DNA from 2 places in the Streptomyces cyaneofuscatus genome. Region 2 is predicted to be linked to the other one. Evidence: riboswitches for the same ligand, from Rfam matches in the RefSeq annotation. Region 2 holds a riboswitch; the other holds the start of a gene.
What was found. A riboswitch is a leader RNA that binds a small molecule or an ion and turns the genes downstream of it on or off. The one in region 2 is predicted to bind glycine.

Region 1: another riboswitch for glycine. It lies ahead of gcvT (glycine cleavage system aminomethyltransferase GcvT); the one in region 2 lies ahead of gcvP (aminomethyl-transferring glycine dehydrogenase).

The regions. Positions count from the first base shown of each region.
Region 1 is NZ_CP137002.1:2,176,606-2,181,673, reverse strand. It holds gene glyA (serine hydroxymethyltransferase) at 1-1,228, opposite strand, end outside; gene gcvH (glycine cleavage system protein GcvH) at 1,255-1,632, opposite strand; gene gcvT (glycine cleavage system aminomethyltransferase GcvT) at 1,753-2,868, opposite strand; glycine riboswitch at 3,049-3,146, opposite strand; gene R2B67_RS09040 (AAA family ATPase) at 3,311-4,009, shown strand; gene R2B67_RS09035 (enhanced serine sensitivity protein SseB) at 4,080-4,850, shown strand.
Region 2 is NZ_CP137002.1:7,203,528-7,208,595, forward strand. It holds gene R2B67_RS31800 (DNA polymerase IV) at 1-1,385, shown strand, start outside; gene R2B67_RS31805 (PRC-barrel domain-containing protein) at 1,307-1,678, opposite strand; glycine riboswitch at 1,836-1,933, shown strand; glycine riboswitch at 1,934-2,065, shown strand; gene gcvP (aminomethyl-transferring glycine dehydrogenase) at 2,127-5,012, shown strand.

The DNA of each region.
Region 1 (5,068 bases), 5.0 Mb from region 2:
CGGCCAGCGCCACCACGCGGGCCTTGAGGTCGTCCGCGTCGTACGACGGCTTGAGGGCGGCGGCGATGATCTCCGCGACCTCGGTGAAGTCCTCGGTGCCGAAGCCGCGGGTGGCCAGCGCCGGGGTGCCGATCCGCAGGCCCGAGGTGACCATCGGGGGGCGCGGGTCGTTCGGGATGGCGTTCCGGTTGACCGTGATGCCCAGCTCGTGGAGCCGGTCCTCGGCCTGCTGGCCGTCCAGCTCGGAGTTGCGCAGGTCGACCAGGACCAGGTGCACGTCGGTGCCGCCGGAGAGGACGGAGACGCCCACCTCGGTGACGTCCGGCTGCACGAGGCGCTCGGCGAGGATGCGCGCGCCGTCCAGGGTGCGCTGCTGGCGCTCCTTGAACTCCTCGCCCGCCGCGATCTTGAACGAGACCGCCTTGGCCGCGATCACGTGCTCCAGCGGGCCGCCCTGCTGGCCCGGGAAGACCGCCGAGTTGATCTTCTTGGCGAGCTCCTGGGTGGAGAGGATCACGCCGCCGCGCGGACCGCCGAGGGTCTTGTGCGTGGTGGTGGTGACGACGTGGGCGTGCTCCACCGGGTTGGGGTGCAGACCGGCCGCGACCAGACCCGCGAAGTGGGCCATGTCGACCATCAGGTACGCGCCGACCTCGTCCGCGATGCGGCGGAAGGCGGCGAAGTCCAGCTGGCGCGGGTAGGCGGACCAGCCGGCCACGATCAGCTTCGGCTGGGACTCCTTGGCGAGGCGCTCGACCTCCTCCATGTCCACGACACCGGTCTCGTCGACGTGGTACGGGACCACGTTGTAGAGCTTGCCGGAGAAGTTGATCTTCATGCCGTGGGTCAGGTGACCGCCGTGGGCCAGGTTCAGGCCCATGATCGTGTCGCCCGGCTTCAGCAGCGCGAACATCGCGGCGGCGTTCGCCTGCGCACCGGAGTGCGGCTGGACGTTCGCGGCCTCGGCGCCGAACAGGGCCTTGATCCGGTCGATCGCGATCTGCTCGACCACGTCGACGTGCTCACAGCCGCCGTAGTAGCGGCGGCCGGGGTAGCCCTCGGCGTACTTGTTGGTGAGGACGGAGCCCTGGGCCTCCATGACCGCGACCGGAGCGAAGTTCTCCGAGGCGATCATTTCGAGGGTGGACTGCTGACGGTGGAGCTCGGCGTCGACGGCGGCGGCGACGTCCGGGTCCAGGTCGTGGAGGGAGGAGTTCAGAAGCGACATCAGGGGGTCCCTTAAGGTCTCAGGTCTCAGTTGCCGGAGAACGCGGTGTACTCGTCGGCGGAGAGCAGGTCGGCCGGCTCCTCCGTGACGCGCACCTTGAACAGCCAGCCGCCCTCGAAGGGAGCGGAGTTCACCAGCGAGGGGTCGTCCACGACGTCCTGGTTGGCCGCCGTCACCTCACCGGTCACCGGCGAGTACAGATCGCTGACGGACTTGGTCGACTCCAGCTCACCGCAGGTCTCGCCCGCGGTCACCGTGTCACCGACCTCCGGAAGCTGGGCGTAGACGACGTCACCGAGCGCGTTGGCCGCGTACTCCGTGATGCCGATCGTGGCCACGCCGTCCTCGATGGCCGACAGCCACTCGTGCTCCTTGCTGTACCGCAGCTGCTGGGGGTTGCTCATGACCTGAATTCTCCTGTACGCGGGGGAGTGCTGATGAACGGTGGTCTTACGGTGTGAGACGGAGGTACGTCACTTCCGTGACGCCCGAGTGGAGCGAGAGGCCCGGGTTCTTCCGGGATATCACTTCTGGCGCTTGTAGAACGGCAGCGCGACGACCTCGTACGGCTCGTGCGTGCCCCGGATGTCCACGCCCACGCCCTCGGTGCCCGGCGCGGCGAAGGCCGCGTCCACGTACGCCATGGCGATCGGCTTGCCCAGGGTGGGGGAGGGGGCGCCGGAGGTGACCTCGCCGATCACCTTGCCGTCCGCGACGACCGGGAAGCCCGCGCGGGGGACCCGGCGGCCCTCGGCGATCAAGCCGACCAGCTTGCGCGGCGGGGCGGTCTCGGCGCGCTCGGCGGCGGCCTGGAGCGCCTCGCGGCCCACGAAGTCGCCCTCCTTCTCGAACTTCACGACCCGGCCCAGGCCCGCGTCGAACGGGGTCAGGGCCGTCGTCAGCTCGTGCCCGTACAGCGGCATGCCCGCCTCCAGGCGCAGCGTGTCCCGGCAGGAGAGGCCGCAGGGGATCAGCCCGTGCGCCTGACCGGCCTCCGTCAGGGCCCGCCACAGGGCCTCCGCGTGCTCGGGCGCGACGAAGAGTTCAAAGCCGTCCTCGCCGGTGTAGCCGGTACGGGCGATGAGCGCCGGGACCCCGGCGACCGTGCCCGGCAGGCCCGCGTAGTACTTCAGCCCGTCCAGGTCGGCGTCGGTGACGGCCTTCATGATGGCGGGGGACTCGGGGCCCTGGACCGCGAGCAGCGCGTACGCGTCCCGGTCGTCACGCACCTCGGCGTCGAAGCCGCCGACCCGCTCGGTCAGCGCGTCCAGCACGATCTGGGCGTTGCCCGCGTTGGCGACGACCATGTACTCCGTCTCGGCCAGGCGGTAGACGATCAGGTCGTCCACGATCCCGCCGTCCTCCTGGACGATCATCGTGTAGCGGGCCCGGCCGTTGCCGACGGTGGCGATGTTGCCCACCAGCGCGTAGCTCAGGAAGGCCGCGGCCTCGGGTCCGGTGACGGTGATCTCGCCCATGTGCGACAGGTCGAAGAGCCCGGCCCTGGTCCGTACGGCGTTGTGCTCGTCGCGCTCACTGGCGTACCGCAGGGGCATGTCCCAGCCCGCGAAGTCGGTCATGGTGGCGCCGAGCGAGCGGTGCAGCGCGTCGAGGGCGGTGAGACGGGGGGCAGTGCTCATGGATACGGCTCCAGGGCATGACGACGTCAGGACGGAAAATCCTCCCCATCTGTCATCGGAACCTGAGAGGTTCGCCGATAGCCCCTGACGGGGTATGCCCCTGGAGAGGGGCGCCCCTGGTCACAGGGCTCGGCTTGCACCTTGGGTGGAGCCGCAGGGCGGCTCGCTTTTCAGATCTGCCTCATCCACGCGGTACGGGGCCTGAGAGATTCAAGGGAGGATCTTGCTCCTTCGGCGCCCGGCTCACACTGTGGCCGGAACTCTCCCGCGCGGATTCGAACGGCCGGTATGCAGTTGGCGGGGTCATCATCGCACGCCTTGCGGCAGAGTGGGGAGGCCGGTCGGCAACGCTTGCGCGAACAGCGAGGACGGTTGTGGAGCCTTGCCATTTCTTTACACTTCAGGGGCAGGCTCGGGTGGCCCGACAGCAGGGGGATGGGCGATGGCGTTGCAGCGGTCGGTACCGACCGCGGGGACCGCGCACGGCGCGATGCCCGCACAGCCCGGCGCACCCGGCCGCGAGCTGCTGGAACCCCGTGCGCCGGTGGTACGCGATCTGCGCGGGCGCACCGGCCACGGCCCGTACAGCCTCGACTTCACCCCCGGTGACATCGTGGTCGTCTCCGGGCTGCCCGGCGGGGGCAAGTCCACCCTGATCCGGCAGGCCGTGAGTGGCCCCGCCATCGACTCCCAGGACACCCGCGACCGCTGGGCCGCCGCCCTGCCCCCGTTACTGCCGTACGCCCTCTACCGCCCCCTGGTCCGCGCCGCTCATTACCTCGGGCTCTGGGCCGTCCTGCGCTCCGGCGCGTCCGTGGTCGTCCACGACTGCGGTACGCAGACCTGGGTACGCCGCTGGCTCGCCCTGCACGCCGTGCGCCGGGGCCGCACCCTGCACCTGCTCCTGCTCGACGTGGACCCCGCGACGGCCCGCCAGGGGCAGCGGGAACGCGGCCGGGGCGTCTCCGGGTACGCCTTCGCCCGCCACCGGCACGCGGTGGCCCGGCTGATCCGCGACACCGAGCAGGGCACGCTGCCCCCCGGCTGCGCCTCGGCGGTGCTGCTGGACCGGGAGGCCGCGAGCGCGCTCAGCCGGATCTCGTTCGGCGACGGGGAGCCCCCGGCCGCCCGCGCCGGTTAGGGTTCTGGCCGAGCGGCGACAGCCCAGCGGCGACAGCCCGGCGACGACAGCTGAGAGAGGCACAGAGGCAGTGGACATTCCGGCACCGGTCCAGGCGCACCCCCAGCACGCGTGGCCCGCCAACGAGCTCGAAGAGGTGCTGACCGCCTCCCTCGGCGTCGCCGACGCGGGCGGCCGCCTGGTCGAGGTGCTCGGCCGCAGCTCGGTCTGGGTCCCGCTGCCGGCCGGCGGCTCGCCCGCCAGCGCCGACCTCGACCTGCCGATGATGGACATCGACGGCGCCGCGTACGTCCCCGTCTTCAGCTCCGAGGGCCAGTTCCTCAGTTGCGTCGGCAGCCACATGTCCTTCGCCGTGGCCCCCGCCCGCGACTTCGCCCGGGGCCTGCCCCCGCAGGTCGGCATCGCGGTGAACCCGGGCGGCGCGGTCGGCATCCCGCTGCCGCCGCCGGCCGTCGCCGAGCTCTGCCGGGCCGGCCGCACCGCCCTGGACGGGCCCGCCAGCGGCGGCCGGGTGAAGCTGTACGAACCGGACTGGCAGCACGACCCGGTCGACTTCCTCGCCGCCGTCTCCGCCGAGTTCGAGGCCACCGGCGTGGTCTCCACCGCCCGCCGGGCGCTCGCCAGCATCGAGGGCGGCGACCCCGTCCTCTTCGTCGGCGTCGAGTTCGCCACCTGGGACGGCGCGGGCCAGAGCGCCCCCATGGACGCCCTGGGACGGGCGCTCGGCCGGATCGAGGTGCCCTGGCCGGTGAACCTGGTCCTGCTGGACGTGGCCCAGGACCTGGTGGGCGACTGGATGCGGGAGAAAGTGCGCCCGTTCTACCGGCGCGAGGGCCACTGAACGTACGGCGCGAAAGCCACGGAACGTACGGCGCGAGGGCCACTGAACGTACGGCGCGAAAGCCACGGAACGTACGGCTGACCGCACGGCTGCCGGGGCGCCGCCCGACCGTGGCGTCAAGTCGGTGTCAGAAGTGGCGCATAAGCTGGTTTGATGGCGAGGCCGCTCCCGTGTGCCCGGGAGCGTCGACGGAACGATGAGGGGCGGGACCCAGGGTG
Region 2 (5,068 bases):
CGGCCAAGCCCAGCCTGCGCGGAAAGGCGGTCGTGGTGGGCGGCCTCGGCCCCCGGGGGGTCGTCGCCACCGCCTCGTACGAAGCACGGGTTCTGGGCGTGCACTCCGCGATGCCGACGGCCCAGGCCAGACGGCTCGCGCCGAACGCCGCCTATCTGGTGCCCCGCTTCTCGCTCTACCGGTCGGTGAGCGAGCAGGTGATGGAGCTCCTGGGGCGGCTCTCGCCGCTGGTGGAGCCGCTGAGTCTGGACGAGGCCTTCGTCGACCTGGAGGCGGGCGGGGTCGCGGACGACACGGTGTCGGCGCGCAGGACGGGGGAGCGGCTGCGTACGGCCATCCGGGAGGTGACCGGGCTGAGCGGGTCGGTCGGGCTCGCCGGTTCCAAGATGCTCGCCAAGATCGCCTCCGAGCAGGCCAAGCCGGACGGGCTTGTGCTCATCGAGCCGGGCACCGAGCGCGAGCTGCTCGCCCCCATGTCGGTGCGGACGCTGCCGGGCGTCGGGCCCGCCACCGGGGACCACCTCCGGCGCGCCGGGATGACCACCGTCCACGACCTCGCGGAGGCGGGGGAGGCGGAGCTCGTACGGCTGGTGGGCAAGGCCCACGGTCATGGGCTGTACCGGATGGCGCTGGGGCTCGACGACCGGCCGGTGGTCGCCGAGCGGGACGCCAAGTCCGTATCGGTCGAGGACACCTTCGATGTGGACCTGCACGACCGCGTGCGGGTGCGCGCCGAGGTGGAGCGGCTGGCCGTGCGGTGCGTGGAGCGGCTGCGGTCCGCCGACCGGTCGGGGCGCACGGTGGTGCTGAAGGTGCGCCGCTACGACTTCTCCACCCTGACCCGCTCCGAGACCCTCAGGGGCCCCACGGACGACCCCACGGTGGTCCGGGAGGCGGCCGCGCGGCTGCTGGAGGCGGTGGACACCACCGGGGGCGTACGGCTGCTGGGCGTGGGCGTCACGGGGCTCGCGGACTTCACGCAGGAGGATCTGTTCGCACAGGCCGCGGACGCCCGGGAGCTGGCGGCCCGGGCGGAGGTGTCCGAGAAGCCGGTCACGGAGGACGACAAGCCGGTCGAGGAGGAGCCCGAGAGCGCCGAGCAGCTCGCCGCCCGGCGCTGGCCCGCCGGACACGACGTACGCCACACGGCGCACGGACACGGATGGGTGCAGGGGAGCGGGGTGGGCCGGGTGACGGTCCGGTTCGAGGAGCCCGGCGGGCCGGTCGGCCGGGTCGTCACGTTCCGCGTCGACGACCCGGAGCTGAGCCCCGCCGATCCGCTGCCGCTGGTCCGCGACCCGGTCGACTACTCCTCCTGGCCGGCCAGCCTGCCGAAGTCACGGTCGGGGCCGGCCTCCGCCGCCGGCGGGGAGTCCAGACCGTAATGGCGGTAGAGCTGCAGCTCCTGCTCCGGGGAGAGGTGCCGCCCGACGCCGAAGTCCGGGGCGCCCTTGATCAGCGTGCGGTCGAACGGGACCCGCAGCTCGTCCTCGACGAACTCGCTCGGCTCCAGCGGGACGAAGGCGTCCCTGCTGAACAGGCCGGTGCGGACGGCCGCCCACTCGGGCACGCCCGTCGCGTCGTCGAGATAGACCTCATCCACCGTTCCGATCTTGGCGCCCTTGCGATCGAAGGCCTTGCGGCCGATCAGGCGGCGCGGATCGATGTCGGTCTGCACGGTGCCTCCTACTGGTCCCACTGCCTGAAAGGTGGTCCTCTGTCACTTCAGGGGTGATCCCCTGTCGCTATACCAGCACCAGACAAGTGCAGATCCGTGGCGTCGGCCACTCGAGGACTCCACGGGGATGGCCGCTGGTAGGCTGGCAGGCGGCTGCTGACCCCGTGCGGGAGAGTCCTCCGGTGCAGAATCCGGAGGCGCCGAAGGAGCAAATCCTCCCCGGAATCTCTCAGGCCCCCGTACCGCACGGACGAGGTCACTCTGGAAAGCAGGGCGGGTTCGTGCGGGCAGATGCCGGGACGGATTCGACCCTCACCGACGGTGAAAGTCGGCACGCCCCCGGGCGGGCCGGTGAAGCTCTCAGGTTGAGATGACAGAGGGGGAGGCCGTTCGGGCACCCGCGCCGTGGTGCCCCTCGCAGGTCGTGACAGACCAGGAGGCCTCCACCATGACCCCCCGTCGCACTCCGCTCTCCCAGCTGGAGCAGGGCATTCCGTTCGAGCAGCGCCACATAGGGCCCGACGCCGAGGCCCAGGCGAAGATGCTCGCCCAGGTCGGCTACGGCTCCCTCGACGAGCTGACCGCCGCCGCGGTGCCCGACGTGATCAAGAGTGCGGAGGCCCTGAACCTTCCCTCGGCGCGCACCGAGGCCGAGGTGCTCGCCGAGCTGCGGTCGCTGGCCGACCGCAACAAGGTGCTCGCCCCGATGATCGGCCTCGGTTACTACGGCACCTTCACGCCCCCCGTCATCCTGCGCAACGTCATGGAGAACCCCGCGTGGTACACGGCCTACACGCCGTACCAGCCGGAGATCTCCCAGGGCCGCCTGGAGGCCCTGCTCAACTTCCAGACGATGGTCGCCGAGCTGACCGGCCTGCCCACCTCCGGCGCCTCCCTCCTCGACGAGGGCACCGCGGCCGCCGAGGCCATGGCGCTCGCCCGGCGGGTCGGCAAGGTGAAGAACGGCGTCTTCCTGATCGACGCCGACACCCTGCCCCAGACCATCGCGGTCATCGAGACCCGCGCCGAGCCGACCGGTGTGGAGGTCGTCGTCGCCGACCTCAGCGACGGCATCCCGGCCGAGATCGCCGAGCGCGGCGTCTTCGGCGTCCTGCTCCAGTACCCGGGCGCCTCCGGTGCCGTCCGCGCCATCGAGCCCGTCATCGAGCAGGCCCACGAGCTCGGCGCGATCGTCACCGTCGCCGCCGACCTGCTGGCCCTCACGCTGCTCACCTCGCCCGGCGCCCTCGGCGCCGACATCGCGGTGGGCACCACCCAGCGCTTCGGCGTGCCCATGGGCTTCGGCGGCCCGCACGCCGGCTTCATGGCGGTCCGCGAGAAGTTCGCCCGCTCCCTGCCCGGCCGCCTCGTCGGCGTCTCCGTCGACGCCGACGGCAACAAGGCCTACCGCCTGGCCCTGCAGACCCGCGAGCAGCACATCCGCCGCGAGAAGGCCACCAGCAACATCTGTACGGCGCAGGTGCTGCTCGCCGTCATGGCCGGGATGTACGCCGTCTACCACGGCCCCGACGGACTGCGCACGATCGCCCGCCGCACCCACCGCTACGCCACGATCCTCGCCGAGGGCCTGCGCGCCGCCGGCGTGGACGTCGTGCACGGCGACTTCTTCGACACCCTGACCGTCAAGGCGCCCGGCAAGGCCGCGGAGATCGTCGCGGAGGCCCGCGAGCGCGGGGTCAACCTCCGCCGTGTCGACGCCGACCATGTCTCCATCGCCTGCGACGAGACCACCACCCGGTCCCAGCTCTCCGCCGTCTGGGCCGCCTTCGGCGCCGACGCCGACATCGAGGCGCTGGACGGCTCGGCCGCCGACGCGCTGCCCGAGGGGCTGCTGCGCTCCGACGACATCCTGACCCACCCGGTCTTCCACCAGCACCGCTCCGAGACCGCGATGCTGCGCTACCTGCGCAAGCTCGCCGACCGTGACTACGCGCTGGACCGCGGCATGATCCCGCTCGGCTCCTGCACCATGAAGCTGAACGCGACCGCCGAGATGGAGTCCATCACCTGGCCCGAGTTCGGCGCGCTGCACCCCTTCGCCCCGGCCGAGCAGGCGCAGGGCTTCCTCACGCTCATCCGCGAGCTGGAGGAGCGCCTCGCCGAGGTCACGGGTTACGACGCCGTCTCCATCCAGCCGAACGCCGGCTCCCAGGGCGAGTTCGCGGGGCTGCTGGCCGTGCGCGCGTACCACCGGGCCAACGGCGACGACCAGCGCACCGTCTGCCTGATCCCCTCGTCCGCGCACGGCACCAACGCCGCGAGCGCGGTCATGGCGGGCATGAAGGTCGTCGTGGTGAAGACCGCCGACGACGGTGAGGTCGACATCGCGGACCTGCGGGCCAAGATCGAACAGCACCGCGACGAACTGGCCGTCCTCATGATCACCTATCCGTCCACGCACGGGGTGTTCGAGGAGCACGTCGCCGACATCTGCGGCGAGGTGCACGACGCGGGCGGCCAGGTCTACGTCGACGGCGCCAACCTCAACGCGCTGGTCGGGCTCGCCAAGCCCGGCAAGTTCGGCGGCGACGTCTCGCACCTGAACCTGCACAAGACCTTCTGCATCCCGCACGGCGGCGGCGGCCCCGGCGTCGGCCCGGTCGGCGTCCGCGCCCACCTCGCCCCGTACCTCCCCAACCACCCGCTCCAGCCCGCCGCGGGCCCGGAGACCGGAGTGGGCCCGATCTCGGCCGCCCCGTGGGGCTCGGCGGGCATCCTGCCGATCTCGTGGGCCTACGTGCGCCTGATGGGCGGCGAGGGGCTCAAGCGGGCCACGCAGGTCGCGGTGCTGGCCGCCAACTACATCGCCAAGCGGCTGGAGCCGCACTTCCCGATCCTGTACAACGGCCCGGCCGGACTGGTCGCGCACGAGTGCATCGTGGACCTGCGGCCGATCTCCAAGGCGACCGGCGTCTCCATCGACGACGTCGCCAAGCGCCTGATCGACTACGGCTTCCACTCGCCGACCATGTCGTTCCCGGTGGCCGGCACGCTGATGATCGAGCCGACCGAGAGCGAGGACCTCGCCGAGCTCGACCGGTTCTGCGACACCATGATCGCGATCCGGGCCGAGATCGAGAAGGTCGCGTCGGGGGAGTGGAGCGCGGACGACAACCCGCTCGCCAACGCCCCGCACACCGCGGCCGCGCTCGGCGGCGAGTGGGACCACGGCTACAGCCGTGAGGAGGCCGTCTTCCCGGCCGGTGTCTCCGCCGCGGACAAGTACTGGCCGCCGGTCCGCCGTATCGACGGTGCCTTCGGCGACCGCAACCTGGTCTGCTCCTGCCCGCCGCTGGAGGAGTACGACAACTGACGCTCGAAGGCTCACGCCTGACATGCGTCGGGGCCGGTGCGGGGATCTCCCCGGGC